DNA from 3 places in the Colwellia sp. 6M3 genome. Region 2 is predicted to be linked to each of the others. Evidence: predicted binding sites of a transcription regulator. Region 2 holds the regulator's gene; each other region holds the start of a gene.
What was found. Region 2 encodes MetJ, which represses methionine synthesis genes. Its sites were predicted from a motif close to TAGACGTCTAGACGTCTA; they were not measured.
Positions count from the first base shown of each region.

Region 1 (11,779 bases), on a different contig from region 2:
CCGGAAAATAAAGATGATGAATAATAGGAATTACACTTGGTAGTTTGGACAGTTGCAAATCAAAAAGGCGGGGTAGGCAAAACAACTACCACTATCGCCTTGGCTGGATTATTAGCAGAACAAGGCCATCGTGTTCTGCTTGTTGATACCGACCCGCATGCATCATTAAGTTATTATTTTGGTATTGAGTCGGAAGACTTGGAACTGAGTGTGTATGACTTGTTTATGCAAGTAGCGAGCAAAGAGCAAATAATGCAAAGCCTTTGTCCATCGAGTTATGACAATATTGATATATTGCCGGCAACCATGGGGTTAGCAACACTTGATCGCGCACTTGGTAATAAAGGCGGTATGGGCTTAGTACTTAAAAAAGCTTTACGTGCAATTGATAGCGAATATGACTATGTATTAATCGATTGTCCTCCTGTGTTAGGGGTACTTATGGTTAATGCCTTAGCCGCCAGTGATAGAATTATTGTTCCGGTTCAAACCGAGTTTCTAGCGCTAAAGGGTTTAGATCGTATGATGAAAACGTTAGATATTATGCAAGCGCAGCAGCCCTCAGGCTTTAAATATACTATTGTGCCTACTATGTTTGATAAACGCACAAAAGCGTCGATATTAACTTATCAAAAACTGCTAACATTATATGGTGAAGATGTTTGGTCGGCAGTCATTCCGATCGATACTAATTTTAGAAATGCCAGTAACGCTCAAAAAGTGCCTTCTGACTATGCTGCGAAATCTCGTGGTGTCATAGCTTATCGAGATTTATTAACCTATTTAGTTAACTTAACTACACAGAGTAAGTAAGCCCATGTCAAAGTCTTTAGCTGCTAGTAAAAAATTAATGCAAAGCTATTTGTCAGAATTGCTTACAGAAGAAGTGGAGCCACAACCAGCGCGGCAAGTTAAAGAAAAAGCTACGTTACCCGTTAAAGAAAAACAAGCACAGCCACTTGAGAGCTTACTTAATAATGCCAATTTATTGCAAGTTGCAGCACAAGAAGAGGCTAAACCACTAAGCTCAGCAAAGGCGGCCAATAAAAGTTTACTTGAAAAAACGCAGGTTGAAACTAAAGCTTCAGAAGATATAGACGTTGAGCCCATTTCGTCAAAGAATAAGTCGTCAGAAATACAGTCGAAAACAATCACTAATGAACCCACATTAGCAGCGGTTAAAGCTAATGTTAATGAAATTAAAACACGTAAAAGCTTAGGGGGCTTTGCTGACAGTAAACCGCTGAGTTATCGTCAAGGTGACTTTCAGGCTATGTTTTTCGAAGTTGCTGGATTAATTATCGCTGTGCCATTAGTTGAATTAGGCGGTATACACAGCAATAATAAAACTACGCCACTTATGGGTAAGCCTGATTGGTTTAAAGGCGTTATGCTGCATAGAGAAGAAAAAATTAACGTGGTTGATACTGCGCTTTGGGTAATGCCAGAAAAATGCGACCAAGCACTACTTTCAGCACTTAATTATCAATACATTATTATGCTTAATAATTCAGAATGGGGCTTATCGGCTGAAAAGTTGGTTGATACGGTAACGCTTAAGCAAGAAGATGTTAAATGGTTAGATACCCCAAACAAGCGTCCTTGGCTTGCCGGATTAGTTAAAAATCGTATGTGCGCACTGTTAGATGTTGATTCCTTAATTAAGTTATTGGAAAAAGGCGCAAATATAACGCAAATATAAAGTAAGATTAATTGATGAATTTAATCTTGCCAGTATACTTAGTGCATAAGTACTTTAGTAAAACAGAAATTTAAAGAGGTCAGCAGAATGTCTGATGAAAGACGCAATGCAAGTGAACGTGTAGACATTAATGATGAAGTACTACAATGGGTAACCTTCAAACTTGGTAGCGAAACCTACGGTATTAACGTAATGCAAGTACAAGAAGTATTGCGCTACACCGAAATAGCACCAGTGCCAGGCGCACCTATGTATGTTATGGGTATTATAAATCTTCGTGGTAATGTTGTAACCGTTATTGATACCCGAGCAAGGTTTGGGCTTGAATCTGCTGAAATAACAGATAATACGCGTATTGTGATCATTGAAGCGGATACCCAAGTCATTGGCATTTTAGTTGATAGTGTTGCCGAAGTGGTTTACTTACGAGCATCAGAAATAGATGTAGCGCCTAATGTAGGTAACGATGAAAGTGCGAAGTTTATTCAAGGTGTTTCTAACCGAGAAGGTGAACTACTTATTTTAGTCGATTTAAATAAACTGCTGTCTGATGACGAATGGGATGAATTAAAACAATTCTAACGATAGCTCATAAGCCTGCTAATGCAGGCTTTAATTTCTAGTGAAGCCAATAGTCTTATGGAAAATATTCCTGCTAACCTGATAAGTTTAATCGCATTTGCCATTGTGATGCTTGTTGCCATGTTGTTATTGGCGCTTAAAAATCGCTTTTCTCAGCAAATTCAGAATTTGCAGCAACAGGTACAAAGCCAAGAAATACAGCTGATAGAATTACAAAATCTGCTTGCGAGTAATCAGTCGGCATTAGAAGCTACCCAACAACAATGTAATGACACCCAGTTAGAAAATGAACAAGTTAGCAAACAACTAGAGCACCGTATAAAAGTGGCTCAAGAGCAATTTAGTGCTCAAGCTGAGACCATAGAAAAACTTCTCCATCAACAACCAGAAGATAAGCTATACACACGCGCTCAAAAATTGGTTGAACTTGGCGCAGACATCGCTGAAATTATGCGTGAATGCGAAATACCTAGAGCAGAAGCTGAAATGTTACTGTCGATACATCGCCAAAAAGTAGCTAAGTAGCTAAGTACTTAGTTACTTTGTACTTGTCTTCTACATCAACTCACACTGCTGTGCTTATTTACTGGTTATTGTCAGTTGCGATTAAATTTACATTTTTAAATGAAAATTTTAATGTTGTCGTGATAAACTCAAGCCTTTAAAAATATTTCTATTTTAACCGTTATTAATTTTACTATCGGTTAGCTAACAAGGATCCTGTAGTGAACAGATCAAAAAAAGTTGCTTTGAACAAGAAGGCGACATTTAATTTCCAGATTTTGTTAATGATAATATTTACTTTATTTTTAACCGCATGTTCGACAACACCCTCGTCAGAACAATCCGTATCTGATCCAAAAGATCCGCTCGAAGCCATAAACCGTCCTTTTTGGACCTTCACATGGGATTATGCCGATAAGTATGTTTTCAAACCTGCTTCTCAAGGTTATGTGGAATATATGCCAACGGATTTACGTTCAGGTGTTTACAACATGGCGCTGAACTTGAACGAACCTTCAACTATCATCAATCATTTGTTACAAGCAAAGTTCACCGAGGCGGCTAAATCAACGGGTCGTTTTGTTTTAAACTCGACCATAGGGTTATTAGGGTTTTTCGACCCAGCAAGTGATTTTGGCTGGAATCGCAAAGAAGAAGAATTTGGTGAAGTACTCGGCAGTTACGGAGTTGGCGACGGACCATTTTTAATGGTACCCGCATTAGGTCCTTCGTCGGTACGTGAAGAAGTGGGTGACTTTGTTGATAGCTATTACTGGCCACTTGCCATTATCGATTTTTGGCCTAACTTGTTGCGTGCAGGTATTATTGGTTTGGAAGCTAGAGCTTCGTTTGCAGATCAAGAAGGCATTCTAAAAGATGCAATAGACCCGTACGAGTTTGTTAAAAATGCCTATTTCCAAAATATGGAATTTAAAGTTCACGATGGTAATCCGCCTATCGAAGTGGACCAAGCAGAAGAAGAAAATATTGACGCTTACCTAGAAGAGCTAGAAGGAATGTAGTTTTATCTATAGTAAAATAAAGAAGAAAAAAGCGAACTAATGTTCGCTTTTTTTGTATTGGGCAATTGCTTTATCAAGATGTTTTTGTGCGAAATACAACATTATAGGTCTTAATAAGGCAAAGTAGGCTATTAACACAACGGCCACCGATGCTGCTAATGCAAAGCCTTGTAAATTAGCAATAAACAGAAATGGTGGTATCAATAACGATAACTTAATAATGTTTAGTATAAATTTTTCAGGTGCAGACATTTTAGCCTGTGCCAAGCTTAAAATAGCTTGTCGCTGATGTAAGCTAAATTCATGCAAGGCCGGTATTTTATTTGAAGAAAAATAAATAGTCATAAAATTTTAATTATATGCACGTAAAGTATAGATATCACTATGATACAAAAATGGCGCTTAATGTGCCACGAGCAAATAAAATAGTTTAATCAGATTAAAGTGCTGCTACTCAAAGTGAAACAGCAAGTTTAGCGGTTTAATTTTGTATAAATTTGTCAAAACGAGTTCCTCAGTGGCGTGCAATTTGCTAGAATTGCCGAAATTTTTATCAGTAGGTGATTTTTAAATGAATGTCATAGAAGCTAACTTTGATGCAACCGGTAAGAAATTCGCCATTGTAGTCTCTCGTTTTAACAGTTTTGTTGTTGAAAGTTTACTTGAAGGTGCAGTAGATGCACTTAAACGCCATGGAAATGTTGCAGATAACGATATTACTGTTATTCGTGTTCCTGGTGCATATGAGCTGCCAGTAGCAGCTAAAAAAATCGCTGCGAAAGGCGGATTCGATGGCATTATTGCTATTGGCGCTGTTATCCGTGGTGGAACGCCTCATTTTGATTTTGTTGCAGGCGAGTGTAATAAAGGTTTAGCACAAGTAGCAATGGAATATACTTTACCCGTGGCATTTGGTGTTATTACTACAGATACTATTGAACAAGCTATTGATCGTGCTGGCCTGAAAGTAGGCAACAAAGGCGCTGAAGCAGCGTTAAGTGCATTAGAAATGGTTAATGTGCTCGATAAGTTATAACAGGATACTATTGTGAAACCAACACCTAGAAGAAAAGCCAGAGAATTGGCAGTACAAGCTGTCTACTCTTGGCAGCTAAGCCAAAATAACGTTTCTGAAATCGAATTAAATTTTTTGACTGAGAACAGTGCGCGTCGTTTCGACATTCCTTATTTTCAACAATTGTTTACTGGTGTAACAGCCAATGTTAGCAGTATTGATGATAACATAGCACCACATGTTGATCGCCCATTAGCGGATGTTGACCATGTTGAAAAAGCGGTTCTACGTGTTGCGGTATATGAACTAACTCAATGCTTAGATGTGCCTTATCGTGTCATTATCAACGAAGCCATTGAATTAGCAAAATCATTCGCTGCTGACGATAGTCATAAGTTTGTGAACGGTGTGTTAGACAAAGTCGTTAAGCTTGTTCGCCCGAACGAATAGTCAAAATTTGGTTGTAATATGAAAGAGTTTGAATTGATCAAGCGCTTCTTTAGTGAGCAAACGATTAAACGCAAGGATGTTGTACTCGGGATCGGAGATGACTGCGCCATAGTCAGCCCTTCTGAGCGTCAAAATATTGCAATTACCACAGATACCCTAGTTGCCGGCGTGCACTTTCCACATGAGACTAGCGCACGAGCTATCGGTCATAAATCGATAGCGGTAAACTTATCTGACCTAGCCGCCATGGGCGCTGAACCTACTTGGATTTCTCTGGCAATTACATTGCCAGAAGTTGATGTGAAGTGGGTAGAAGAATTTTGCCAAGGTGTGTTTGAGTTGTGCGAATTTTATAACGTGCAATTAGTGGGTGGAGACACCACACAAGGCCCTTTGAGCATTACACTTACTGCACAGGGTTTAGTACCAAAAGATAAGCACCTTACACGTGCAGGAGCCAAAGCCGGTGATTGGATATATGTCACGGGTGAAATAGGTGATGCAGCATTAGCGCTTAAACATATATTCAAAGAGGTGAATGTAGCCCCTGAATATAGAGAAAGTGTACAACGCAGCTTAGATTTTCCAACACCGAGAATTCTTGCCGGACAAGCACTTCGCGGGTACGCAAGTTCAGCAATCGATTTATCTGACGGTTTAATTGCAGATTTAGGCCATATTTGTAAAGCATCTAAAGTAGGCGCTAATATTGTTTTAGACGATTTACCTATTTCGAATGCTTTGCGTGACACTGTTGGTTTAGAAAAAGCGTATGAAATGACCTTAGCTGGTGGCGATGACTACGAACTGTTATTTACGGTTTCTGAAGATAACAAAGTAGGCATGGAAACAGCTTTAGCTAATACCAGTAACACGATTACCTGTATTGGTCAGATCAACCGTAGTGAAAAAATCACGACGACTCTAAACAGTAAACCTGTAACACTGCACGCTAAAAGTTTCGAACATTTCTCTCGCAACAAAGACTGAATATGACAAAATCTACGGCAAACTTTCGTCTATCAAATCCTGTGCATTTTCTGGCATTGGGCTTTGGTAGTGGTTTAGCACCTAAAGCACCGGGCACTTTTGGTACTTTAGCGGCAGTACCATTGTTTTTATTGATGGCACCGTTAAGTAATCCAATTTATTTGTCGTTGTTAATTGTTATGAGTATCGCCGGAATTTACATTTGTGGTAAAGCTGCCGAAGATGCTGGCGTGCCTGATCATGGCGCGATAGTTTGGGACGAATTTGTAGGCTTGTTGATCACCATGTTTTTAATGCCAGTAACTTGGCAAACGCTACTGATAGGTTTCGTGTTATTTCGATTTTTTGATATTTTAAAGCCATGGCCCATCTCTTATATCGATAAAAACTGTCATGGTGGCTTTGGTATTATGCTTGACGATATTGTCGCAGGTATTGCCGCTTGGGCCTGTATGATGGTTATTTTCTACTAAAGTTAAAACTTTCCCCTTCAATTATTCTTATCAGTGCGTATTTTTGTAGTTAAGCCTATAACTTGGCTTGTCATTCGGTTTATAAGTCGAACATTGTTCGATGCTAGTAAAATCACACCCTAAGCTCTAATCTTCAAAAAGCATATTGTCTAACCGCACACATTGCTAAAAAAAAACCAAAGCTTATAGGCTTTGGCTTTTACGATTTAGTATTCACATGCACATGCATATTCACATTAATATTAGCGATAGAGCTAGTTTAAAAGTCTAACTCTAATTGTCGCTTCAATTTGTTTTAACTCTTTTAACGCTAACTCGCGACTTTCAACTTCAATATCAATAACTACATAACCAATTTGGTCGGCAGTTTGTAAATACTGAGCAGCGATATTGATATTATGCTTGGCAAACATTTGGTTGATTTGTGTCAACACGCCTGGCTTATTGTGATGAATGTGCAATAAGCGGCTAGTACCAATGTGTCCAGGAAGTGATACTTCAGGGAAGTTAACCGCAGATAACGTAGAGCCATTATCTGAATATTTAGCCAGCTTGCTTGCTACTTCAAGACCAATGTTTTCTTGTGCTTCTTTAGTGCTACCACCAATATGAGGCGTTAAAATAACGTTGTCAAAAGCGCGCAATGGGCTAACAAATTCTTCATCGTTGCCTTTAGGTTCAATCGGGAATACATCAATGGCTGCACCGGCCACTTTTTTACTGCTTAAAGCCTCTGCTAACGCATCGATATCAACAACAGTGCCACGAGAAGCATTAATAAATATAACGCCGTCTTTCATCACTTCAAATTCTGCAGCGCCCATCATGTTTTTTGTTTGCGGTGTTTCAGGAACATGTAAGCTAATAACGTCGGCTTCTTTTAATAATGAAGTCATGGTAGGAGCTTGGCTGGCATTGCCTAAAGGTAGCTTAGTTTCGATATCAAAAAAGCGTACTCTCATACCTAACGTTTCTGCAAGTATGCCTAATTGCATGCCGATATGACCATAGCCAATAATACCTAAAGTTTTACCTCTAGCTTCAACTGAACCCGCGGCAGACTTATTCCAAACACCACGATGTGCTTGAGCACTTTTTTCAGGAATACCGCGCAATAATAATAACGTTTCACCTAACACTAACTCAGCAACAGAGCGGGTATTTGAAAATGGTGCGTTAAATACCGGAATACCTAATGATTGTGCTGCCGCTTTATCGACCTGGTTTGTACCAATACAAAAACAACCAATAGCAACAAGCTTTTTAGCATGGCTTAACACTTTTGCGTTTAAATCTGTGCGAGAACGTATGCCAATAAAATGTACATTAGCAATTTTCTTAATAAGCTCAGCTTCAGAAAGTGAGGTTTTAATATATTCAATATTAGAATAGCCTTTATTCTTAAGCTCTTCCAAAGCGCTTTGATGAACGCCTTCTAAAAGTAATATTTTAATTTTGTCTTTCGCTAATGAATTATTGCTCATGGTTGTTAATCTTCTCTGGATCAAAAATTTACTTATTTTAAACTTAATTAAATAAGCGTTTAGATGGCTAGATACCTAAACTATCATATAGGGCATAAACTCTAAAGTGTTATTTTACTATTTTTGCACCGTCTGGTGTGCCGATAATTAATACGTCGGCAGGACGATTAGCGAACAAGCCATTAGTAACGACTCCTGCGATAGCATTAATACTATTCTCTAACGCTTTAGGGTCGAGTATTTCTAAATTATGCACATCAAGGATCACATTACCATTGTCAGTAACAACGCCTTGACGATATTCAGGATCGCCACCTAACTTAACTAACTCTCTGGCAACATAACTACGTGCCATAGGAATCACTTCAACAGGCAATGGAAACCGACCTAGCATAGGCACTTGTTTCGTATCATCAGCAATACACACGAAGGTCTTAGCAACTGCAGCAACTATTTTCTCGCGGGTTAGGGCAGCACCACCACCTTTAATCATATGCATATGAGGATTAATTTCATCAGCACCATCAACATAAACATCAATACCATCAACGTTATTAAGATCAAATACTTCAATGCCGTATGATTTCAAGCGCTCAGTTGAGCCGTCAGAGCTAGACACTGCGCCGATAATGCTCCCTTTAATAGTCGCAAGCGCGTCTATGAAGTGGTTAACTGTTGAGCCCGTACCTACACCAACAATCGTATCCGCTTTGATATAGTCTAGGGCTTTTATTGCTGCCGCTTTTTTCATTTCATCTTGAGTCATAATTAGCCTGTATTTAAATAAGTTAGAAGTTATTAACTGTCAGTTGTTAGTAAAATATAGTGCCCAGTTCAATAAAGTTTAAAATAATCATTATGACAACTGAAGGCTAACTACAATTGCCACTATTATAACAACAGTATTAACTAAGTTAGCGTTTATTTATGTATGTCGAATTTATATTGTCTAGTCGGAGTTACTATTTCTGGTAGCGGAATATCCCAGAGCTGAGAGGGAATTGCGTCTATTAATTGAATGTCATGTGCCAGACCAATAGGGTAGGGCTTAGTTAACTTTCTTTCGTACGCATTTTTCTCTTCATCCACATAGCGATAGTGCTTAAACCAAGCTGATAAGGTTCTATCGTAAAACCCGCCTCCCATACCTAAGCGATTACCTGTTAGGTCAAAAGCCACTAGTGGGGTGAAAATAATATCGATATCGTTGATACTTTTAATTAGTCGAACGTCAAGTTTAGGCTCTAAAATTCCGTACTTATTTGATTGCATTTCACTATTTTGATGATAATGCAGAAATAATAAATTCCCAGGACTAAAGGGATGAATAACAGGTAAATAAATATTTTTATTTTGCTGCCAGCACCAGTGTATAAATAACATAGGGTCAAGTTCACCATCGTTTGCTAAATAAACGGCAATATTTTTAGCTGTTAGCACATCGGTTCTTTGTGTTAATTGGGTGAGTAAATCACCTGATAATTCTTTTTGATCAATATGACTGAGGTTTTGGCGTTTGGTCCTGATCAATTGTCTTATTTGATTTCGTGTGGTCATAATTAATCGCGTTTTTCTTAAGTTAAACTGATACGGCGTCAAAATAATAGGCTAAAGCACAACGTACAAGAAACAGCTGCAAAAGGAAATAGCCCCTTATGGGTATATTGTTACAACTCGGAATTAATTACTTATATTTACTGATGCTTTTAGGTGTTTTAAATAGTTTTATTAAGATGAAATTTCGGATTAGCGTGTGTTATCTGTTCAGTTAATTAGGGGCTGCATCGTCACGAAAATGAGGGCAGTGCTAAAACGACGATAATAAATTTAAAGTGCATTTTTTTCAGACAAAAAAATAGCCAACAAATTGTTGGCTATTTTTAAGCATTATTATTGAGAAAAACTATGCTGTAGTGGTTGTACCGTTGTTTCCTGCGTTCGGTGCTGTTGAATCATCTTCTTCTGTTTTAAGCGCTTCCCAGAATCTTGATTTCAAACCTACAAGCAAAATTACAATACCAATACCAATACTAAATAGGCTGATTTGGATATATAACGCTGGAATTTGTTCAACGTTATTAGGATCATAATTACCCGCAAGTAAGCCAGAAATAATATTACCAATTGAATAAGTTAAAACAAACACACCCATCATTTGGCCGGCAAATCTTCTTGGCGATAATTTACTTACAGCACTTAGCGCGATTGGGCTTAAACATAATTCACCAACCGTGTGAAGGAAGTAAGTTGTTATTAACCAACCTGGAGCTACTTGTAAGCCACTTGCCGCATATTGTGCTGCAAAAAACATAACAATAAATCCACTCGCCATAATAATTAAACCAGCAGCACATTTAATGCCGTATGCAGGTGTAACCATTCTTTGGCCTAACTTAATCCAAAATGCAGCGAAAAAAGGTGAAAGCAAAACGATAAACATTGAGTTTGAGAACTGAAACCATGCTGTTGGTATTTCAAAAGAACCTATCATACGGTCAGTATAATCACGTGCGAATAAGTTCATTGAAGACCCTGCTTGTTCAAAGCCAGACCAGAAACAGGCAGAAGCAATACAAATTAATAATAGTGCCCAAAGTTTTTTCTTTTCGTTACCTGTTAAATCACTACAAAAGTAAATAACTGCATAATAAACAACAAAAATTAAAGTAAATGCTATGGCAACATATTGCGCTGTGGCAATAGGGTCTATAACGATAACACCTTGAAATGTTAATACTGTAACAATAGCAATGGCAACGAGTGAGGCAACAATAATGGTCCAACTATTACGTTGGCCTTTTGCTGATAAAGGCGCTACTGGCTTTGAACCTACACCTTCTAATTTAGGTGTAGTGATTTTGTATTGAATCAAACCTGCAGCCATACCAATTGCAGCAGCACCAAAAGCGTAGTGCCAACCAAAATCAGACGCTAAATAACCACAAATTAAATAACCAATGAAAGAGCCTAAGTTAATGCCCATATAATAAATGGCATAACCACTGTCACGACGTTTATCATTTTCACTATATAATTGGCCTACCATAGCGCCAATATTTGGTTTTAATAATCCGGTACCCAAAATAACTAAAATCAAGCCAATAAAGAATGTTTTTTCATTTGGAATAGCTAAAACTATGTGGCCGAACATGATGATAATACCACCATACCAAACCGCTTTCTGGCCACCAAGTAATCTATCAGCTATCCAACCGCCGGGAAGACCCATAAAATAAACAGTACCGGTATATAAACCATAAATAGCAGTAGCTGATGCGATAGTTATGCCTAAACCGCCTTCTTGTAACGTTGCCGTCATAAAAAGTACAAGTAATGCGCGCATGCCGTAATAGCTCATGCGTTCCCACATTTCGGTGACGAAAAGTGTTTTCAACCCGCCCGGATGGCCATAAAATGCCTCTGAATTTGGGGTGCTCATATAAAATCCTCAATAGGTAAGACCAAACACGTTTTAAAATTTTTGTTGTTTCAACATGCAGAAATATCAAGTTGATTGTGTTTAGTTAAGTTACAAACTTTTAATAATCAGCCCGTTT
Region 1 is NZ_JACGWF010000055.1:192-11,970, reverse strand. It holds gene H4J50_RS12430 (flagellar motor protein MotB) at 1-24, shown strand, start outside; gene H4J50_RS12425 (ParA family protein) at 37-813, shown strand; gene H4J50_RS12420 (chemotaxis protein CheW) at 818-1,702, shown strand; gene H4J50_RS12415 (chemotaxis protein CheW) at 1,790-2,284, shown strand; gene H4J50_RS12410 (DUF2802 domain-containing protein) at 2,306-2,809, shown strand; gene H4J50_RS12405 (VacJ family lipoprotein) at 3,010-3,810, shown strand; gene H4J50_RS12400 (DUF6170 family protein) at 3,847-4,155, opposite strand; gene ribE (6,7-dimethyl-8-ribityllumazine synthase) at 4,382-4,846, shown strand; gene nusB (transcription antitermination factor NusB) at 4,859-5,275, shown strand; gene thiL (thiamine-phosphate kinase) at 5,294-6,265, shown strand; gene H4J50_RS12380 (phosphatidylglycerophosphatase A) at 6,268-6,738, shown strand; gene serA (phosphoglycerate dehydrogenase) at 6,993-8,222, opposite strand; gene rpiA (ribose-5-phosphate isomerase RpiA) at 8,332-8,988, opposite strand; gene H4J50_RS12365 (5-formyltetrahydrofolate cyclo-ligase) at 9,144-9,779, opposite strand; gene H4J50_RS12360 (peptide MFS transporter) at 10,126-11,661, opposite strand.
Region 1: serA (phosphoglycerate dehydrogenase) is a predicted target of MetJ. The motif match lies at 8,275-8,292, and genes of this name have one in related genera.

Region 2 (6,917 bases):
AGGTAAAGCATTATTATTTAAACGTTTTGCTGGTATTAATTCTTTTGATATTGAAGTAAAACACAAAACGGTTGAGGACTTTATTAGCACAGTAGCAAATATCGCTGACAGCTTTGGTGGTATTAACTTAGAAGACATTAAAGCACCTGAATGTTTTGTCATTGAAAAAGCGTTAATTGAACGTTGTAAAGTACCCGTGTTTCACGACGACCAACATGGCACTGCTATTGTCACCGCAGCAGGTATGATCAACGCGTTAGAAATTCAAGGTAAAGAATTGCGACACGCTAACATTGTTTGTATGGGCGCAGGTGCGGCAGCAATTGCTTGTATGGAGTTGTTGATTAAATGTGGCGCACAACGTGAAAAAATTTATATGCTCGACACGAAAGGCGTTATTCATACCCGTCGTGACGATTTAAATGAATATAAAAAATTATTTGCTAATAATACCGATAAACGTACTTTAGTAGAAGCTATTGATGGTGCAGACGTATTCGTTGGCGTATCTGGCCCTAATGTATTATCGGCAGAACATGTCAAGCTGATGGCTGCTAACCCCGTGATATTTGCTTGTTCAAACCCAGATCCTGAAATTAAACCAGAACTTGCTTTGGCAACGCGCGATGATTTAATTATCGCTACGGGTCGTTCAGACTATCCTAACCAAGTAAACAACGTACTTTGTTTCCCATTTATTTTCCGTGGCGCTTTAGATGTGCGCGCACGAACTATTAATGACGAAATGAAAATAGCTGCTGTGCATGCTATTCGTACCTTGGCGAAAGAAGTCGTGCCGGCTGAAGTGCTTGCCGCTAGTGGTACTGAAAGCTTAAGCTTCGGTAAAGATTATATTATTCCTAAGCCAATGGACTCGCGCTTACGTTCAGCTGTAGCTATTGCAGTTGCGCAAGCCGCCGTTGATTCAGGTGTTGCAGCACTAGAGATGCCTGAAAACTATAACGGTTAGTTATTTAGGTAGCTAAAAGCAAGATAGGGTGTCGGTATTGGCACTACAAATTAGGCGTCACATTGACGTCTTTTTTGATTTTAAAAGCTTATTAAATACAGACAATGGATTTCTTTGGTTTTTGAAAACTATTTATCAACAACTTTAGAATAATATGTATGCTGAAAAAAACTCCAGAGTAAATTCACAAGCAAGGCAGTTGAGCAGAGTATATGACAAAAGCAATTAAACAACGCATATCTAACATTGCCTTAGTGGTTGAAAATTACGATGATGCAATTGAATTTTATACCCAAAAGCTAAACTTCGAACTCATTGAAAATACCGACTTGGGCGGCGGGAAACGCTGGGTACAAATTTCGCCTCCTAACGCTGAAGGGACTAATATATTATTGGCGAAAGCGAGTAATGAGCAGCAGCAACAATCAATTGGTAACCAGGCCGGCGGACGAGTTTTTTTATTTCTACAAACCAATGATTTTTGGCGAGACTATGAATACATGAAAAGCCAAGGTGTTGAGTTTACAGAACAGCCAAGGGTTGAGGAATATGGCACAGTAGTCGTGTTTAAGGACTTATACGGAACGAAGTGGGATTTACTGCAATTGAATGATGCAACTTGGTATATTTAAAAAATGAATTTCACTAGTAAATACTTCAGATAATAAAAAAAGGCGCTTTAAGCGCCTTTTGTCATTTATAAACCTAATAGTTTATATCCCATTAATCTTCTGTTTCTTCTTCCATGTCAGTTTCGTATTCACTAAAGTCAGTTACACCTTGTGCTTCTAACGCTCTGCGAACACTTGCTGGTAATTTTTGTGTGTTGTCTTTAGCCAAATCACTATCGTCAGGTAACGGTTGGCCAGTAAATGCGTGTAAAAACGCTTCACATAATAGTTCACTGTTGGTTGCATGGCGCAAGTTATTTACTTGTCGGCGTGTACGTTCATCAGTTAGTACTTTTAACACACGTAAAGGGATAGACACGGTTATTTTTTTTACTTGCTCACTTTTTTTGCCGTGTTCGGCGTAAGGGTTAATATACTCGCCATTCCACTCTGCCATGAATATTCCTCTATGCTTAATTAATTGCGATAAACTTAGAAATTGCTGTTCTGGTGTACCAGTTTGCGATAAGTTTTATCTTACTAGCTGATTTTACTGGTTGTGGGGCGTGAGTCAATAACGAATGTGTAGAAGTTTAGATGTCTAAAGTTCTTGACCGCACACTTTAAAGCGTTTAGATTGATAGACGTCCAAACATCTATATAGAAAATATCCAATCTGGAGTTCACATGAGCGAGAAAAAAATAGCCACTACCGCTGTTCGAGCCGGTATAAACAGTGACCAACACCATGGCGCTGTTATTCCAGCTCTTCATCTTTCAAGTACCTATGCATTGAAAGGTTTCAATGAAAAGCGTCAGTTTGACTATTCACGTACGGGTAATCCAACACGCGCAACATTTGCCCGTGCTATTGCTGAATTGGAACAAGGTGCGGTTGGTATTGTCACTAGTACAGGTATGTCAGCCGTTCATCTTATTTGCCAGTTGCTTAATACCGAAGACACAGTAGTGATCCCTCATGATTGTTACGGGGGCAGTTTTCGATTATTTACGCACCTGGCCAAACGTGGTCAATTTAAATTAGTGGTTGTTGATCAAAACGATCAAACGGCATTAAGCGAAGCGCTTGCCAAAAAACCTAAGTTAGTCTTACTTGAGTCTCCTAGTAATCCACTTTTACGTTTGGTCGACATTGCCGCGATAACCATACAAGCCCATAACGTAGGCGCTTTAGTCGCTGTTGATAACACCTTTTTATCACCAGCGTTACAGCAACCACTCTTGTTAGGCGCTGATATTGTTTTTCACTCAACAACTAAATATATCAACGGTCATAGTGATGTCGTTGGCGGCGTTTTAGTTGCCAAAGAACAAGCATTAGGTGAAGAGCTTGCTTGGTGGGCAAACTGTATCGGCATAACAGGCTCAGCATTCGACAGTTACTTAGCTTTACGTGGCTTAAAGACCTTACCTATTCGGATGAAACAACATCAAATTAACGCTAATGCTGTCGCAGCGTTTTTGCAACAGCATTCAGCGGTAGAACGAGTATATTTTCCAGGCTTGAGCGATCACCCACAACATGAATTAGCTAAAAAGCAGCAATATGATTTTGGCGCTATGATGAGCTTTGAGATTAAAGGGGGCGTTGAAGCGGTGAAAGTATTGTTCGATAAATTAAAGTTTTTCACCCTTGCTCAATCATTAGGTGGTGTTGAAAGCTTGATCAGTCATCCATCCACCATGACTCACGCGGGTATGGAGATTGAAGCACAATTGGCTGCTGGTATAACTCAGTCATTAATACGACTTTCTGTGGGTATTGAAGATATCGAAGATATGATCGATGACCTTTCGCAAGCACTTGATGCAAGCCAAGCCTAAATCCGTTATTCAAAAGTTGGCCAATCCGTGTATTTGGTCGACCTTGATATAAGCGTATTAAAAATAATTTAAAAGTGGTGTGACAATATCAGTCAGCCTGCGGTAATAAAATGATTGATCCTAATGTAGCGGAAACGCCTAATTTGGCAAATAATAAATTGGTAAAAATTGCTAGTAATGTGCATAAATTCGGAGGCAGTAGCTTAGCCACCAGTGCATGTATTGAACGTGTAGTGGATATTATTCGTCAGCATTGCCAGATAAACGACATTGTAGTGGTATCTGCCAACGGTAGTACTACAGATGCATTGTTTGATATCTATCAGCGAGCTGTTGAACTAAAAGATGCGACTTTGCTAAGTGCTGAATACAATAAAGAAAATAATGAATTAGTAACGTTACGTGAGCAATTACTTGCCGCGCTTGCTGATTTAAATACTGTGCAAGCCACATTAATTGATGAGCTTTTAAATACCAGCAGTGCTGTCAGACTTAATGGTTTATTAAGTGATGAAATTGCAGACAGCACAAAAAAATTAATCAATGACCCTATAAGTTATCAAAATGACTTATTAGCCTTTGGTGAAGTATGGTCAGCACGTTTATTGTCAGCGGTATTAAGCGAAAGTGTTTGCCCAAGTTATATGTTAGATGCGAGGGATTTCTTGCTACTTCAAGATGAAAAAAATTGCACCATTGACTATAGCGTAAGTGAAACTGCATTCTCTGCGCTTCGCCAACAGAATAAATTAGTGATTGTAACAGGCTACATCGCACGTAATAAACAACAGCAAACGTGTACATTGGGGCGTAACGGTAGTGATTATTCGGCCACAATAATGGCAGCATTGTCACAAGCGAGAAATGTTACGCTTTGGACTGATGTTGATGGTATTTATAGCGCCGATCCTCGCATTGTACCTTCAGCGAGAAAACTACACCGTTTGCCTAATGCTGTAGCTAATGAACTTGGTCGTTTGGGTAATCCTGTTTTACATGCAAAAACCTTACAACCATTAACCAATCATAATACCCACCTACATGTTGCGAGCAGCTTTGCACCTGATATTAGCGGTAGTGAAATAGGCAAGTTTGGTCAAATAGCAAAGCAAGAGCTTTCGGTGACCAGTTTAAACGATTTAATATTAGCAAAGTCTGCTAGTTTTTTAGCCAAGTCAGGTGAGTTAGCGGCCAGTGAATTTTCACCGGTTTGTTATAACCTTGACGAAGGCTACATAGTTGTACCACAGGCACAACAAAAGTCGGTTAGCCAGTGGCTAGCAAGCCATGACACAGAAGTAACCTTTAAACCAGTGGCGATTATAGCTATTGTGGGTCATAGCGTGGCAAAGCAAGGAGATATGCGCGCTAGGTTTAAAAGAGCGCTAAAACATCAGCCCACTTTACATTTTTTACATTCTTTTAATGAGCATAGTTATATTGCGATATTACCTGAGATTTGCTCGAGTGAAGTGCTCAATAATGTTCATGCAGATATGACAAAAGACGCTAAAAACATAGCATTGGTAGTTGCTGGTTTAGGCAATATTGGTCAACGCTTTTTAACCATGTTACCTAAACAAATTGCACGTGTTTCAGGCTTAGAAAATGTTCATTTAGTTGGCTTGGTTGGCGCCAGTAAAGCGTTAATAAATACCGATGGTATAGATGTAGCCAATGCGCTTGAACATTATCAACAACAAGCACAGCAATATGATAGTGAACAATTATTAGCGTGGTTAACCAGTCACCCATACGATGAATTGATTATTGTTGATATTACACCTAGTGAAGCTTTCAGCCACTTGTACCAAGAGTTTTTTAACCGTGGCATACATGTCATTGGTGCGAATAAATGGGCTGCTTCTTCAAGTACAGAAAACTATCGACAATTACTGACAACTGCAGATAAAAACAACAGTATTTGGCTTGGAAATACGACGGTTGGTGCAGGCTTACCTATTAATTCAACTATTAAAGAGCTACTTAATAGTGGTGACAAAATTTCAGAAATTTCTGGCATATTTTCTGGCACGTTATCTTGGCTATTTCAGTATTACGATGGTTTGACACCATTTTCAACGCTGCTTAATGATGCGTTATCACAAGGTATTACAGAGCCAGATCCTCGAGAAGATTTATCAGGTAGAGATGTTCAACGTAAACTTTTAATACTCGCGCGTGCTGCTGGCTTTGAGTTATCGTTAACAGATATCGACTGCCAAAGCTTAGTACCAGAACCGCTGCGTGATATCTCATTAACCGAGTTTCTTACACGAACAGCTGAGCTTGACGAGATGTTTTTATCGCGCTTAAAACAGGCACAAGAGAAAGCTTGTGTTATTCGTTATGTAGCAAGGTTTATAAGCGACAATGGTCAGGTTGTTGCAAAGGTGAGTTTGGAAGAGTTGAGTGAAACAGATGCCTTCTCGCAGTTAACACCGTGCGATAACGTATTTCAAATTAAGAGTGAATGGTATCAGGAAAATGCGTTGATTATTCGTGGTCCAGGTGCAGGTCGTGATGTAACCGCTGGTGGCATTCATGCCGATTTGGTTACTATTTGCCAACAATTAAACCATCGTCATCAGCAAGTTAAGATCAAAGGTTTAAATTGAGGTTTAAATTGAGGTTTAAATTAAAGACTTAAATTAGAGGTCTAGACTAAGTATTTTAATTTTGACTCATTAAAAAATTGTTAGCGATAAAAAAATATTGATTGGCTTTAACTCAACCAATCAATATTTTATTGATACATCTAATTATAGTTGCTGTTAACTATGTATTAAAAAGATTTACCTATGCTAAATACTAGGTTTTCGTCACTTGTAGAGCCGGCTAATTCTTTTGAGTTAGATACAATAGCAATACCAACATCGAAACCTGAAACTTCAGTACCGTAACCTACTTCGATGTAATCACCATCAAAGTCTTTACCCCAAGTACCGTAAATAGCATAAAAACCTTCATGCTCAACAGTAGCCGATAAGAAGTCGTAGTCTTGATCTGGACCATTTTCAACTTCCCACTCACCGACGTTATAAGTCAGTGAGAACATATCGTAGCTTAAACCTAAGTTGATTTCGTTATATGAGGTATCAAAATCACCCGTGTATTGGTATGAAGTAAAACCAACGCTATAGCCTAGACCACTGTCTAGCTCTCCGCCGTAGCCACCATAAATATCAACTTCTAAACCGTCTTGAACGTCCGCCGCCCAAGTTCCAAGATAAAAGCCACTATTTTCATAATCAATACCGGCACTAGCTGAGGCTGTGTCTGTTTGTACAATACCACGGAAAATATATTGAGAAACTAGACCAACATTGGCACTTAAACCTTCTACTTCAAGTGCTGAGGCTGATGTAGAAACCAATGCTGAAGTTGCTAGAATCGTCGATAATGAAAGAGAGATAATTGATTTTTTCATGTTTTAGTCCACTAAGTTTTTATAATTGTTGTAGCTATTGCAAAGAAAGTGCCTGAGTGCC
Region 2 is NZ_JACGWF010000135.1:414-7,330, forward strand. It holds gene H4J50_RS17955 (malic enzyme-like NAD(P)-binding protein) at 1-970, shown strand, start outside; gene H4J50_RS17960 (VOC family protein) at 1,183-1,602, shown strand; gene metJ (met regulon transcriptional regulator MetJ) at 1,694-2,038, opposite strand; gene metB (cystathionine gamma-synthase) at 2,269-3,426, shown strand; gene metL (bifunctional aspartate kinase/homoserine dehydrogenase II) at 3,537-6,044, shown strand; gene H4J50_RS17980 (TorF family putative porin) at 6,212-6,856, opposite strand.

Region 3 (11,779 bases), on a different contig from region 2:
TTGAAACGCTTGCCGAACGAATTGCTGAGTTTCTTATCGCTAATTATCAAATTCCTTGGTTACGATTAAAATTAATGAAACCAAATGCCGTGCATAATGCCACTACAGTAGGTGTTGAGATAGAGCGTGTTTCACAGAAACTTGATCAAATAATGTAATGGCTGAAATTTATATTTCACTTGGCAGTAACATTAACCGCCAACATCATATAGAACAAGGACTTAATGCTCTAAGCGATACTTTTGGTGTACTTACACTGTCTTCGTTATTTGAAAGTGAAGCTGTTGGTTTTGCCGGAAAAGCATTTTACAATATGGTCGTTGGTGTTGAAACACAGTACAGCTTAGATGAGGTTGCCGCGATATTACGCAAAATAGAGTTTGCTAATGGCCGAAGCCAAGACGCTAAAAAGTTTAGTCCGCGTACGTTAGATTTAGACTTATTACTTTATGATAATGTTATTGCTAATGCGCCTGCACAAATACCTCGTGAAGAAATCAATAAAAATGCCTTCGTATTATGGCCACTGGCGGAAATCGCGGGGCAGCTAGTTCACCCTATTATTGGGCAGTGTTATCGTGAGTTATGGCAGCAATACGATAAAAGTCTTCAACAGTTAAAAGTAGTGCCTTTAGTTTGGGCCGAAAAAAATAAGGGAATATAAGTTTTATGAGTACAGTAGAAGTTTTTATTTTAGCGTTAATCCAAGGTTTAACCGAGTTTTTACCTATTTCTAGTTCAGCACACTTAATTCTACCGTCAGCTGTTTTAGGCTGGAAAGATCAAGGCTTAGCATTTGATGTTGCTGTACATGTTGGTACTTTATTAGCGGTAGTGCTTTATTTTCGAAAAGAAGTTGGCAGCATGGCTGTTGCTTGGTTTGGTACGTTGAAAGGCGAACGAGATAATTTTGATGGCAAGTTAGCTTGGTGGATTATATTTGCCACTATTCCAGCAGGCTTGTTTGGGTTATTGGGTAAAGACTTCATTGAAGAACACTTACGCAGTGCTCTTGTGATTGCGGCTACTACATTATTGTTTGGTTTTTTACTTGGCTTTGCAGACTTTAAAGCTAAACAAAATAAAACCATTGAAAATTTAGGTTTTAAAGGCGCTATGCTTATTGGTTTGGCTCAAGCAATCGCTTTAATTCCAGGTACATCTCGCTCGGGTATCACTATGACTATCGGCTTAATGTTAGGCTTAAGCCGTGAAAATGCAGCGCGCTTTTCTTTTCTATTATCAATTCCTGCGATTGCCATGGCAGGTAGCTATTTAACTCTAAAGCTAATTCTAGAAGCTGGTAGTGTTGATTGGGCAGCTATGGGGTTAGGGAGTGCTTTAGCATTTGTGAGTGCATATGCGTGTATTCATTATTTCCTTATCATGGTGAATAAAATAGGCATGATGCCATTTGTAATCTATCGCTTAGTTTTGGGTGCTGGTCTGCTTTGGTTTGTACTGTAAACGTTGTTACAATATGATAAATAAAAAACGCGCTTTGGCGCGTTTTTGCTATAAATCTATAAAGTAGTGCATTAGAACTAATCTAAACTTTGTAGCTATAGCAAACGTATTATTACATTAGTCTTATTAATATTAACGCTAGCTTTAAAAAGTAGAGTCTAATATTAAACTAATAACAAGTGAGAATTTTGATGGATTTGTCTTTAACTGAAGAACAAATAATGATTCAAGATATGGCAAGAAAGTTTGCCGATAGTGAATTAGCACCTGTAGCAGCAAAGCTTGATGAAACAACGGATCAAGCATTGTTTTTGAAAAACTTAGCTAAACTTAATGAGTTAGGTTTTATGGGGCTAAATATCAAAGCTGAATATGGTGGTGTTGAAGCAGGAACCGTCGCTTTTAGCTTAGCCATTACTGAAATAGCACGTGCTTGTGCCTCAACCGCGGTAACAACATCGGTAACCAATATGGTGGCAGAAGTTATTCAAGCGGTAGGTAATGAAGAACAGAAAAATAAATATTTGCCAAAAATTTGTAGCGGTGAATATCGCGCCGGTGGTTTTTGTTTAACTGAAGCTACGGCAGGATCAGACCCTGCGGGCATGAAAACACAAGCGGTTAAAGATGGCGATGACTATATTATTAATGGCAGTAAGCTTTATATAACCAGTGGTTCGTTTGCTGATGTTTTTGTTGTTTGGGCGGTTACCGATCCTGCCGCTAAAAAAGGTAAAGGTATTTCGTGTTTTATCGTTGAAGCGAGCACCGACGGTATCACCATTGGCAAAGCAGAAGAAAAGATGGGACAAAAAGCATCACCGACCAATGAAGTGCACTTTAATAATTGTCGTGTGCCTGCATCGGCGATGATGGGCGCAGAAAATAAAGGTTTTGGCGTCGCTGTTGGAGAGCTTGCAGGTGGTAGAATTGGTATTGGTTCATTAGCATTAGGTGTGGGACTTGCCGCGCTCGATTATGCGAAAGCGTATATTGTAGATCGTAAGCAATTTGGTCAATCACTTTCAAACTTTCAAGGGTTACAGTGGAAGTTAGCAGAGCGCTATACCGAAATGGAAGCTGCGCGATTGTTACTGATGCAAGCGGCATATACTAAAGACCAAGGTCAGCCCTTTGGTATGGCAGCGTCAATGGCGAAATTATTTGCTACAGAAAATGCCAATAAAGCCTGTTACGATGCTTTACAGTTAATGGGTGGGGCAGGTTATGTAAAAGAATACCCACTTGAGCGTATGGCGCGTGATGTGCGTGTAACTTCGATATATGAAGGTACCAGTGAAATTCAGAAAGTGATTATAGCCCGCGAATTATTGCAAAACGTTTAAATTATTGTCGCTGCTGAATAAAAGTTAAACGCTCTGAACCTGCCTACAACGCTTGAAAACTAAGCGTGGGAAAGAGCGTTAGATAATAACTGAATATAAAACTAATATACAAAACTGAATGAGTAAAAATTATAAGACCTAAGCGCCAATTTGAGCAATGAGTCGCTTAGCTTTATTTACAAAGCTTGGATCTTGGAATAATTGGCTAATTTTTTCTAGACCTAGCTGTTCTATATTTGTTTGCACATACATGAAATCTACGCTGCTTAATGCATCAAGACCATTGTTTTCACTCTGAAAAATATCTCTAACCTCTTCAAATGCAATTAAATCACCTAGTCGACAAGATAAATAGCAAAGCAAAGTATTTTGAGCTTCTTCAAGCGGCATAGCACTGATGAGTTTGTTATTCACTAAAGGGATTAGGCTGTTACCAATTCCGTCAACAATCGACTTGGGCAATTGCCATTGCTCTGCTAAAGCCTTACCTATTACCGATGAGTTTACATCTAATGTTATTTGTCCATTTTGTACTCTTTCAAACAATGACGTTTGATTTAAGTAAGTACTGGCTATTGATGGCTTGTAAGAGAGCATTGTCATATCGCCCAAGCTCATTAGCAGGCACAAGGTAGATAATTCAGCGGCATTCTCTTTGTCTAAATGTTTAGCGAGTAAAAATACTAAAGAACTTGCGAGATAGCTTGAGACCCATATTTTCTTATAAGCAGCCGCTTGCGCTTCGTCTTTGAATGACAAACTTTGTTGTAAAATAAATTGTATAGCGATATTTCTTACTGCGGTTGCGCCCATAAATACAATAGCATGATGAATACTTTCAATGGGTTGTTGCAAAGAAAAAAGTGAGGAGTTAACCGTGTTAAGTATTTTGGCAGTCATTTCTGCATCTGATTTGATCAGAGTGATTAGCTCTTTAGCTTCAAGCTCGCTTTTGGTTAAACTTAACAATAAGGGGTTTGGCTGGCGGCAGCATTGACTCATTTCATTAATATTTTGTTGCTGCTTACGATTAAGAATATCAAAAGGCAGTAATGTAAAATTCAAAAAGTCATTTGAATTATGCGCTAAGTTATTTACCCCACTATTTTCCTCTGGAATAAGGCGTACTGGCATCTGAATGGGAGATGATATGCTACGTATGTTAGCTGCTGGTGATTGACTTCGTTTAGCGACAATATTTTGAGTGCGACTAATTCTTCTATTGCCTTTTCCTCGTTTTAAATACCATAAAAGAGAGGTAACAATGACGATAACTATAACAAACATTTCTAATGACATTTTACGGCTTATTTAATAATAAAATTCCTATAAATTATGAACTTATTAAGTATTAAGGTCAAATGTAATACACGTCACTTATTTGACTTTGCGGTAACCTCGATAACATTATTAGCTAAGCTGTTTAAAATAGTTTAAGAGCAAGTGTAGAGCCGCATGATAAAACTTATAAACTTAGGTTTTAATCATACAGCTGTTACGCGCACTTATTTATAGTCTGTGCTTACAATAAATATTTAGCACATTTGCTTGCATCTTTAGGGTTTGACCCCACTTAAAAATATATGTCTTTATTATTGGAACTGCATTAATGGCAAATTCTATTGCGATTACCTTAGAAAATTTTCAGCAAGTTATTCTCGAAGAATCAAAAACTAAACTTGTACTGGTTGATTTTTGGGCTCAGCAAATACCAGAAAGTGTTGAATTGCGAGATAAATTAGCTATAGCATTAACCCATGTTGGCGATACTATTTTGTATGCAACGGTTGACTGTGAAACTCAAGGGCAAATTGCTCAACAGTTTGGTATTCAAGGTTTACCCACCGCTATTTTAGTACAAGACGGTCAACCGCTTGATGGGTTGACTGGACCACAAACTGATGAAAGTATTAGTGAATTTTTGGCGAAATATTTACCAAAAGAGCAAGACTCTTTATTAGCTCAAGCAAATGAGTTAGTAGCAGAAAATAAAATTGCTGAGGCATTGCCTGTTATTAGCCAAGCTTACCAACTCGACAATGAACGCGCTGATATTAAGTTAGTATTGGCCAATGTTTATATTCAAACAGGTAAAGTCGAAGAAGCAGAAATTTTGCTCAATAGCATAAAAATGATTGATCAAGATAGCGATTATAAATCGTTAGTGGCGAAGTTGGAGCTTGCGAATCAAGCGGCAGATTCTCCTGAAATTCAAGCGCTTGAGCAACAATTACAAAACGATCCGGATAATATTGAATTACAGCAAAAACTAGCTGCGCAATACAGCCAAGTTAATCGTAATGATGAAGCGTTGTCGATACTGTTTTTATTAGTACAAAAAGATGGCGCAGATATGACCAGTAAAGATTTATTGTTAGATGTGCTGAAATCATTGCCAGATGGTGATGCGCTAGCAACAAAATACAGACGTAAGCTATACACCTTAATGTATTAACACTCAGGTGTTTATTTAAGTTAGGTAAATAAAGTTAATAATGCTCAAAAAAACGCATAACAATTTATTGTTATGCGTTTTTTTATTCATCATGTTTGCTAAAGAGGGGGCGTAATTTGTAAAGTCGTTGCTATTAACTCGCTTGAGCTATTAAGTTTTCATCTTTTAATAAATAAGAAAACTCATGTAAAAATTTTTGTATCTTTTTCGCAACCACTAACTGGCAGTATTTGTTTTCAGGGTTGTTAGTAAAATAGTCTTGATGGTAACTTTCTGCACTATAAAAATTATTGGCGGCTTTTACAGAGGTAACTATAGGTTGATCAAAGGCTTTTTCATCAGTTAACTCAGCAATTCGCGCTATCGCTATTTCTTGCTGAACTGGGTTATGGAACAAAATAGTTGAGCGATATTGACTACCAATGTCATCACCTTGGCGATTGATCGTTGTAGGATCATGTATAGCAAAAAATACCGTTAAAATTTGCTCTACACTTAATAGCTCTGGATAAAAGTTGATTTGCACCACTTCTGCGTGATTACTAGTACCGCTGCAAACCTGCTCATAGCTTGGATTGATAATGTCGCCATCGGCATAACCACTTTTTACTAAATCAACGCCTTTTATGCGAGCAAAAATATTTTCAATACACCAAAAACAGCCTGCGCCTAATGTTATTGTTTCGATGCTCATTTATCTAATCCTCGGAAAATTTTCTTGGTGAAATAAATCATTTTGTTAATACATGAGACGTTTAGACGTCTATATATTTAACTTTTGTAAAAGATAGCACTCAGACGTTTAGATGTCTATATGTTTTATTCACTAATTTTAAATACTAGCCGCTAAAAAATAGGATAATTGATAAGTTACTTAATAAAGTATTGAAGTGAGAGATATTCATAAAAAAATAGGGAGTAATAAGCTTTATGATTAGCATATTAAATCACAAAGTTTCGTTGCGTGTTTTAAGAGAGAAGGTGAAAATACTCTGGCAATTTAATGCCTTCGTCACTGATTAAAAAAGTCTAATTAAAAAGTAAGTCTGATTTAAAAAACGAGTCAAAGTAAAGTGCTGTTGAAGTTGGCCTAGTGCTTTTTAATAAACACTAGGCTCATTACATACACCACAAAGGGGCTAATCTGAGGTTAAGTTAAAAGCAACATGTTGATGAAAGCGTAAGGTTAATTCATCTTTTTCAGTGGGAAGCTCTAATTCTGTAGCTAATAGGCGCATGGCTTGCTCTATTTGATTAACAAATTTCGCATAGTTTTGCTCTTCACCATTCTCAGAATGGGCAACAAAGACAAACTGTACATTATCAACCAATTCAGCTGCTTGCCATCGGCTAACAATGCCACAAGGACTTTGGTTTGGGTTGTAGCCTAACATTTGCAATTCTCCAACTTTGGATACTAAATCATGCAAACTGTGTCGCACAATAGGGACTAATCCGTTCGCAATCAGGGCGCCATTATTTAAGTTAAAACGTTTTGCGACTAAAGAAAAAGTATCGGTTAAGTAAGTGTATATTGGGTTGTAGGGATCTTTGGCTGTGGGATCAATATCTACTAATTGAGAAATTCTATGATCGAGTGTTAAGTCGATAATGGCATAAGTGATAGACGCTGTATTTTCAGCTAGAGCAACATTTTCACTTGCATACCTTTGGCCGATAGGCCTGAATTTATGTGCCGTACTTGTATTGCAGCCTTTGTTTTTAGCAAAAATGTCATAGGTTAAGTGTTGGTGGTCGCGCATACGTATTTCTTTGAGCGGGAGTTTTATTTGCTGAGCAAATTTTTTCAGTAAAGCTTTTACGCGTTGATGAAAAGCGGCAGCACCAAGCCTGATATCTGTTCCTGACGCTAAAAATACTAAGGTTATTTTTTTTGTTCTAATATTGGCATCAAAGAAGGAGTTTTGTAATACATGCTGATTTGGATCGTAATAGAAGATGATTTGCTGCTTTGTTTGCCATTGATGCATTTCTTGGCTATAACGCACTCTGACCAATTTATTGTTGGCGACCAGTATGCTGTTTTTAATCTCGCTTTCGTTACTTAGGGTAAATAATATTTTCGCTAGCGTTTGATAACAGTCATAATAATTGCTGCTGCCATCTTTAGCTATTTGTATGGGTAACTCTGCAAGCAGTTGATCTGTTAAAGCAAATTCAGCCAAGATATACTGATTGTCGCGCGAACTTGCCGGTATATAAGCTTTTGCTGCAGCGTTACGTTTCCTAACTATTGACATCACAATTCCTTGTCTCAATTTTAGGTACCACATTGATACCGATTCATTAAATATGAGTTGGATTATAAGCCGTAGATGTGACATTTTTATGTCAATGAATCAGCGAAACTGAAATAGTAAATAACATTTGGAGGCTCGCTTGAGCAGACGAAATATATGTCGATAGAGGATAAAGCAGAGCTAGTTGCTGCAATAAATCAGATCATGCCATTCGGAAAGTACAGCGGCCGAAAGTTACTACAATTACCTGAGCCATATTTGGTTTGGTTTCATGCTAAGGGTTTACCTGAAGGAAAACTTGGCGAGCAGTTGGCACTTATTTATGAAGTAAAACTTAATGGCTTAGAAGATATGTTAAGACCCTTATTGCGAAGTTAAGCGATTAAATTATAGTAAATTTAAATACAAAAAATCGCGGTATTAATTTTTTGTTGAGCAAACGGGGCATTTTTTCTGTTTTGTTAAGGTAAATTGTTGCCATGAATTATTCAAGCCATCGAAAATATTTAATTGATTGGTTGCGACCGTATGGCCGGTTAAAAACTTAATGGCTTGCAAGGCTTGCATACCGCCGATAATGGCGAGAATTGGTCCTAATATCCCTAAAGTTTGACAATTATTATCAGGTGCTTTTTTGTCGGCTGGAAATAAGCATTGATAACATGCACTGTCGGGTATGTTTGGATTTACAAACATATGTTGTCCGTCAAAACCGGTTGCTGCGCCAATAATTAACGGCTTTTTATGTTCAATACATTTTTGATTGATTAAATAACGCGTAGTGATGTTATCAGTACAATCAAGCACTAAGTCGACAAGGGGGAAATAGTAGTCGGCTAACTCAGCGTCGAGCATTTCATCGAGCACTTCAATGTTATTACTGCTATTAAGTTGCTGTAGTTTTTCGGCGGCATTGTCGGCTTTATTTTTGCCAATGTCGTTTTCATCAAACAGTATTTGTCGGTGTAGGTTACTAATGTCAATACTGTCACCATCAGCCAGATAGATATTACCAATGCCTGCAGCGTTTAAATAAACACTTACTGGGTTACCCAAACCGCCAACACCAATAATTAAAACACTGGCATTTTTTAGGGCTTGCTGACCTTGCTCGCCAATACCTTTTAACATAGTTTGACGACTAAAACGTAATTGTTCGTTTGCACTAAGCATGGGGAATTGGCCCTGTATAATGATAACTATGTACAGCATTGGCTTTAAACTGAATGTATACCGCCATTTTTTCCGATAGCGCCATTCGAGTTGCTGACCATAAACTAATTTGCGCATAAAAGGCTTGTTCAGCACATTCTAATGTAATTAACGCATTGGTTTTATTGTGTTGAATAGCGGTAATTGTTGCAGGTAAATGATTAACAATTGAACTGTGCTCAGGCGCTGTTAGGCAGATACTAATATCTCTTGCATAGATGATACAGCGCAGTTGTTGGCCTATTAAGCTTTGTTCACTTTTTTGCTCGATACTTTGCGCAAGTAGCGGTAAATATATGCTGTGTTTATCGTTCTGTGTTGCGGGTAGTAAAAGGCGAGTTAGGCCGTAATCAGGCAAATGCTCAGCAATAGCTAACGACAAGCTTGTTTTAGGACTAGATTCACCGCGGCTATTTAAGTCGTGGATTGCTTGATGAATAGGGGCTACTTGGCTAATTTTTCCTGCTGACACTACGACTAATTGCTCGGCAATACTCTGTAATTCACTCAAACTGTGACTGACATATAGCATGGGTAATTGAAGTTGTTGTTGAATGGTTTTTAAAAAAGTCAGCATTTGCGATTTAGTCGTTTTGTCTAAGGCACTAAAAGGTTCGTCTAATAATAGTAATTTAGGCTCTGCTAATAAAGCTCGAGCAATTGACACTCTTTGTTTTTCACCGCCAGAAAGTTGCGTAACACTGTGGTGTTGTAATTGCGTTAACTGGGTTAATGTCAAAACTTCTTCAATGGTTAATTTACGGTTTTTAAGTCGCTTAGCGCCATAAGCTAAGTTCTCATAAACGTTTAAATGTGGAAATAAACGACTGTCTTGAAATACTAAGCCGATATGTCTTTTTTCTGCTTTAATAAAACAATGTTCGTCACTATTTTGTAACGTCATATTATTTAACGAAACGTGGCCTTTTGCTTGTTTTTCAAGACCAGCAATTACCCGTAATAAAGTCGATTTTCCTGAGCCTGAATCACCATAGATACCGGTAATATTATCGATACTAATCTTTTGCTTAATCACTGTTTCAAAACTGTTAAATGCCAAAGAAAAGTCTACTGTTAGGGTAGAAGTGCTGATCTTATGTTGAGGCGTTCGCTCAGGCGTTAGTATCTTACTCATGACTTAACGACTCGTTGTTTACTGTTCAAGCTTTTACTTAGGTTATTCCCCAGTAAATAAACTAAAGATAACAGTATCAACGAAGCAACTAATAACCCTGAAGAAAGTATATGGGCATTGGTGTAATTAAACGCTTCTACATGGTCGAATAATGCGATGGATAACACCCTTGTTTCGCCTGGAATATTACCGCCAATCATCAATACTACGCCAAATTCGCCTACCGTATGTGCAAAGCCTAAAACGGTTGCGGTAATAAAACTGGCCTTAGTAAGTGGAAAAACAATACTAAAAAATCTATCTATTGGCCCAGCGCCTAACATAGCGGCAGCTTCAAGATGATGATCGCCTAATTGTTCAAAAGCTTTTTGTAATGGCTGTACAACAAATGGCAAGGAATATAGCACCGAGCCGATAACAATCGCACTAAAACTGAAAGCAAGTTGACTGCCAGTGGCGCTTTGCCATAATTCTCCAGGTAATGATGTAGGAGAAAACGCCAACAGTAAATAAAACCCTAATACAGTTGGTGGCAATACTAGCGGCAGAGCAACAACGGCTTCAAAAAATACTTTAAATCGACTTTGCCACTTTGCCAAATACCATGCGAGTGGCGTACCTAAAAGCAGTAGTATAACGGTAGTAACAGCCGCCATTTTTAAGGTGGTGACAAGGGCGAGAATATCAGCTGAAATATCCGTCATGTTATTGCGTGACCTTATTCATTTTGCTTGATGATTCAAGGGCTAAATAACCCAGTTTTTGTAATGTTTGTTGACTACTTGCTTGCAGAAGAAAAGCACTTATTTGTGTTGCAAGTTCAACTTGAGGACTAGATTTAATAATCACTAATTGCTGAGCAATAGGTTGGTAATAACTCGCAGGAATAATAATACCTTTGTGATCATTCATCACTAATTGGCTATTGGCTACTATACCTAAAGGCACCGCTTGACTGCGAACCTGTTGAAAAGTTTGATTGATGTTAATACCAGTAATTAAGTTACGACTAATTTTCGACCACAAAGACAAATGCGTGAGCGCTTGTTGTGCTGCCATGCCATAAGGTGCGGTGTCAGGGTTGGCAATAGCTAACTTACCTGAATAGTGCATTAGTTCACTTAAATCACTTATAGGTTGGGTTGCCGACCATAAAGCAATTTGCCCAAAAGCATAAGTTTTTCGGCTATTTGCTACGATCAGATGCGATTGTTCAAGCAGCTCTGGGCGCGTGGTATCGGCAGATAAAAACAAATCAAAAGGAGCGCCGTGCTTTATTTGCAAATATAGCGTGCCAGTCGCCGCGCTGATAATTTGTAAATCAATCTGCTCTCTATGGGGTAAGTCAGCTAAGAGTATTTCAAGTGCTGGCGCAAAATTAGCAGCAACAGCAATACGAAAAGGCCGAGCTTGCTCTTGTAGTGTTACAGCGAATGTTTGCTGGGCACACAAAGTAAAACAAGCCACCAATAGCAGGCGAGTTTTTATTAAAAGCTTAAACGTAAATCTAGATATGAGCTCGGACATGTGTACTTTCTATAAAAATGCGTTACGTAAACTTTAAATGCGGAACAAAGTTACATGGGCGATGACTGGCGTCTAATTGCTCAACTATTAATTTATCCCAAGCTGTTTTACAGGCATTTGTTGACCCCGGTACAGACAATATAACGGTACTATTTGCCATGCCGCCAAAGGCACGAGATTGCACGGTTGAGGTGCCAATTTCGTCAAGCGATATTGCTCTAAATACTTCACCAAAGCCTTCAATGTTTTTATCAAATAAAGGCAACAGTGCTTCAGGTGTATTGTCTCGTGCAGTAAAACCTGTGCCGCCTGTGGTTAATATCACTTGTATATCGTCACGGGCAATCCATTGAGAAACAATTGAGCGTAATTGGTA
Region 3 is NZ_JACGWF010000004.1:49,920-61,698, forward strand. It holds gene folB (dihydroneopterin aldolase) at 1-158, shown strand, start outside; gene folK (2-amino-4-hydroxy-6-hydroxymethyldihydropteridine diphosphokinase) at 158-664, shown strand; gene H4J50_RS01835 (undecaprenyl-diphosphate phosphatase) at 670-1,467, shown strand; gene H4J50_RS01840 (acyl-CoA dehydrogenase family protein) at 1,659-2,813, shown strand; gene H4J50_RS01845 (HDOD domain-containing protein) at 2,952-4,112, opposite strand; gene H4J50_RS01850 (tetratricopeptide repeat protein) at 4,423-5,268, shown strand; gene msrA (peptide-methionine (S)-S-oxide reductase MsrA) at 5,402-5,962, opposite strand; gene H4J50_RS01860 (DUF3083 family protein) at 6,408-7,529, opposite strand; gene H4J50_RS01865 (DUF3820 family protein) at 7,686-7,907, shown strand; gene H4J50_RS01870 (HesA/MoeB/ThiF family protein) at 7,950-8,702, opposite strand; gene modC (molybdenum ABC transporter ATP-binding protein) at 8,695-9,876, opposite strand; gene modB (molybdate ABC transporter permease subunit) at 9,873-10,580, opposite strand; gene modA (molybdate ABC transporter substrate-binding protein) at 10,582-11,403, opposite strand; gene moaB (molybdenum cofactor biosynthesis protein B) at 11,426-11,779, opposite strand, start outside.
Region 3: msrA (peptide-methionine (S)-S-oxide reductase MsrA) is a predicted target of MetJ. The motif match lies at 6,017-6,034, and genes of this name have one in related genera.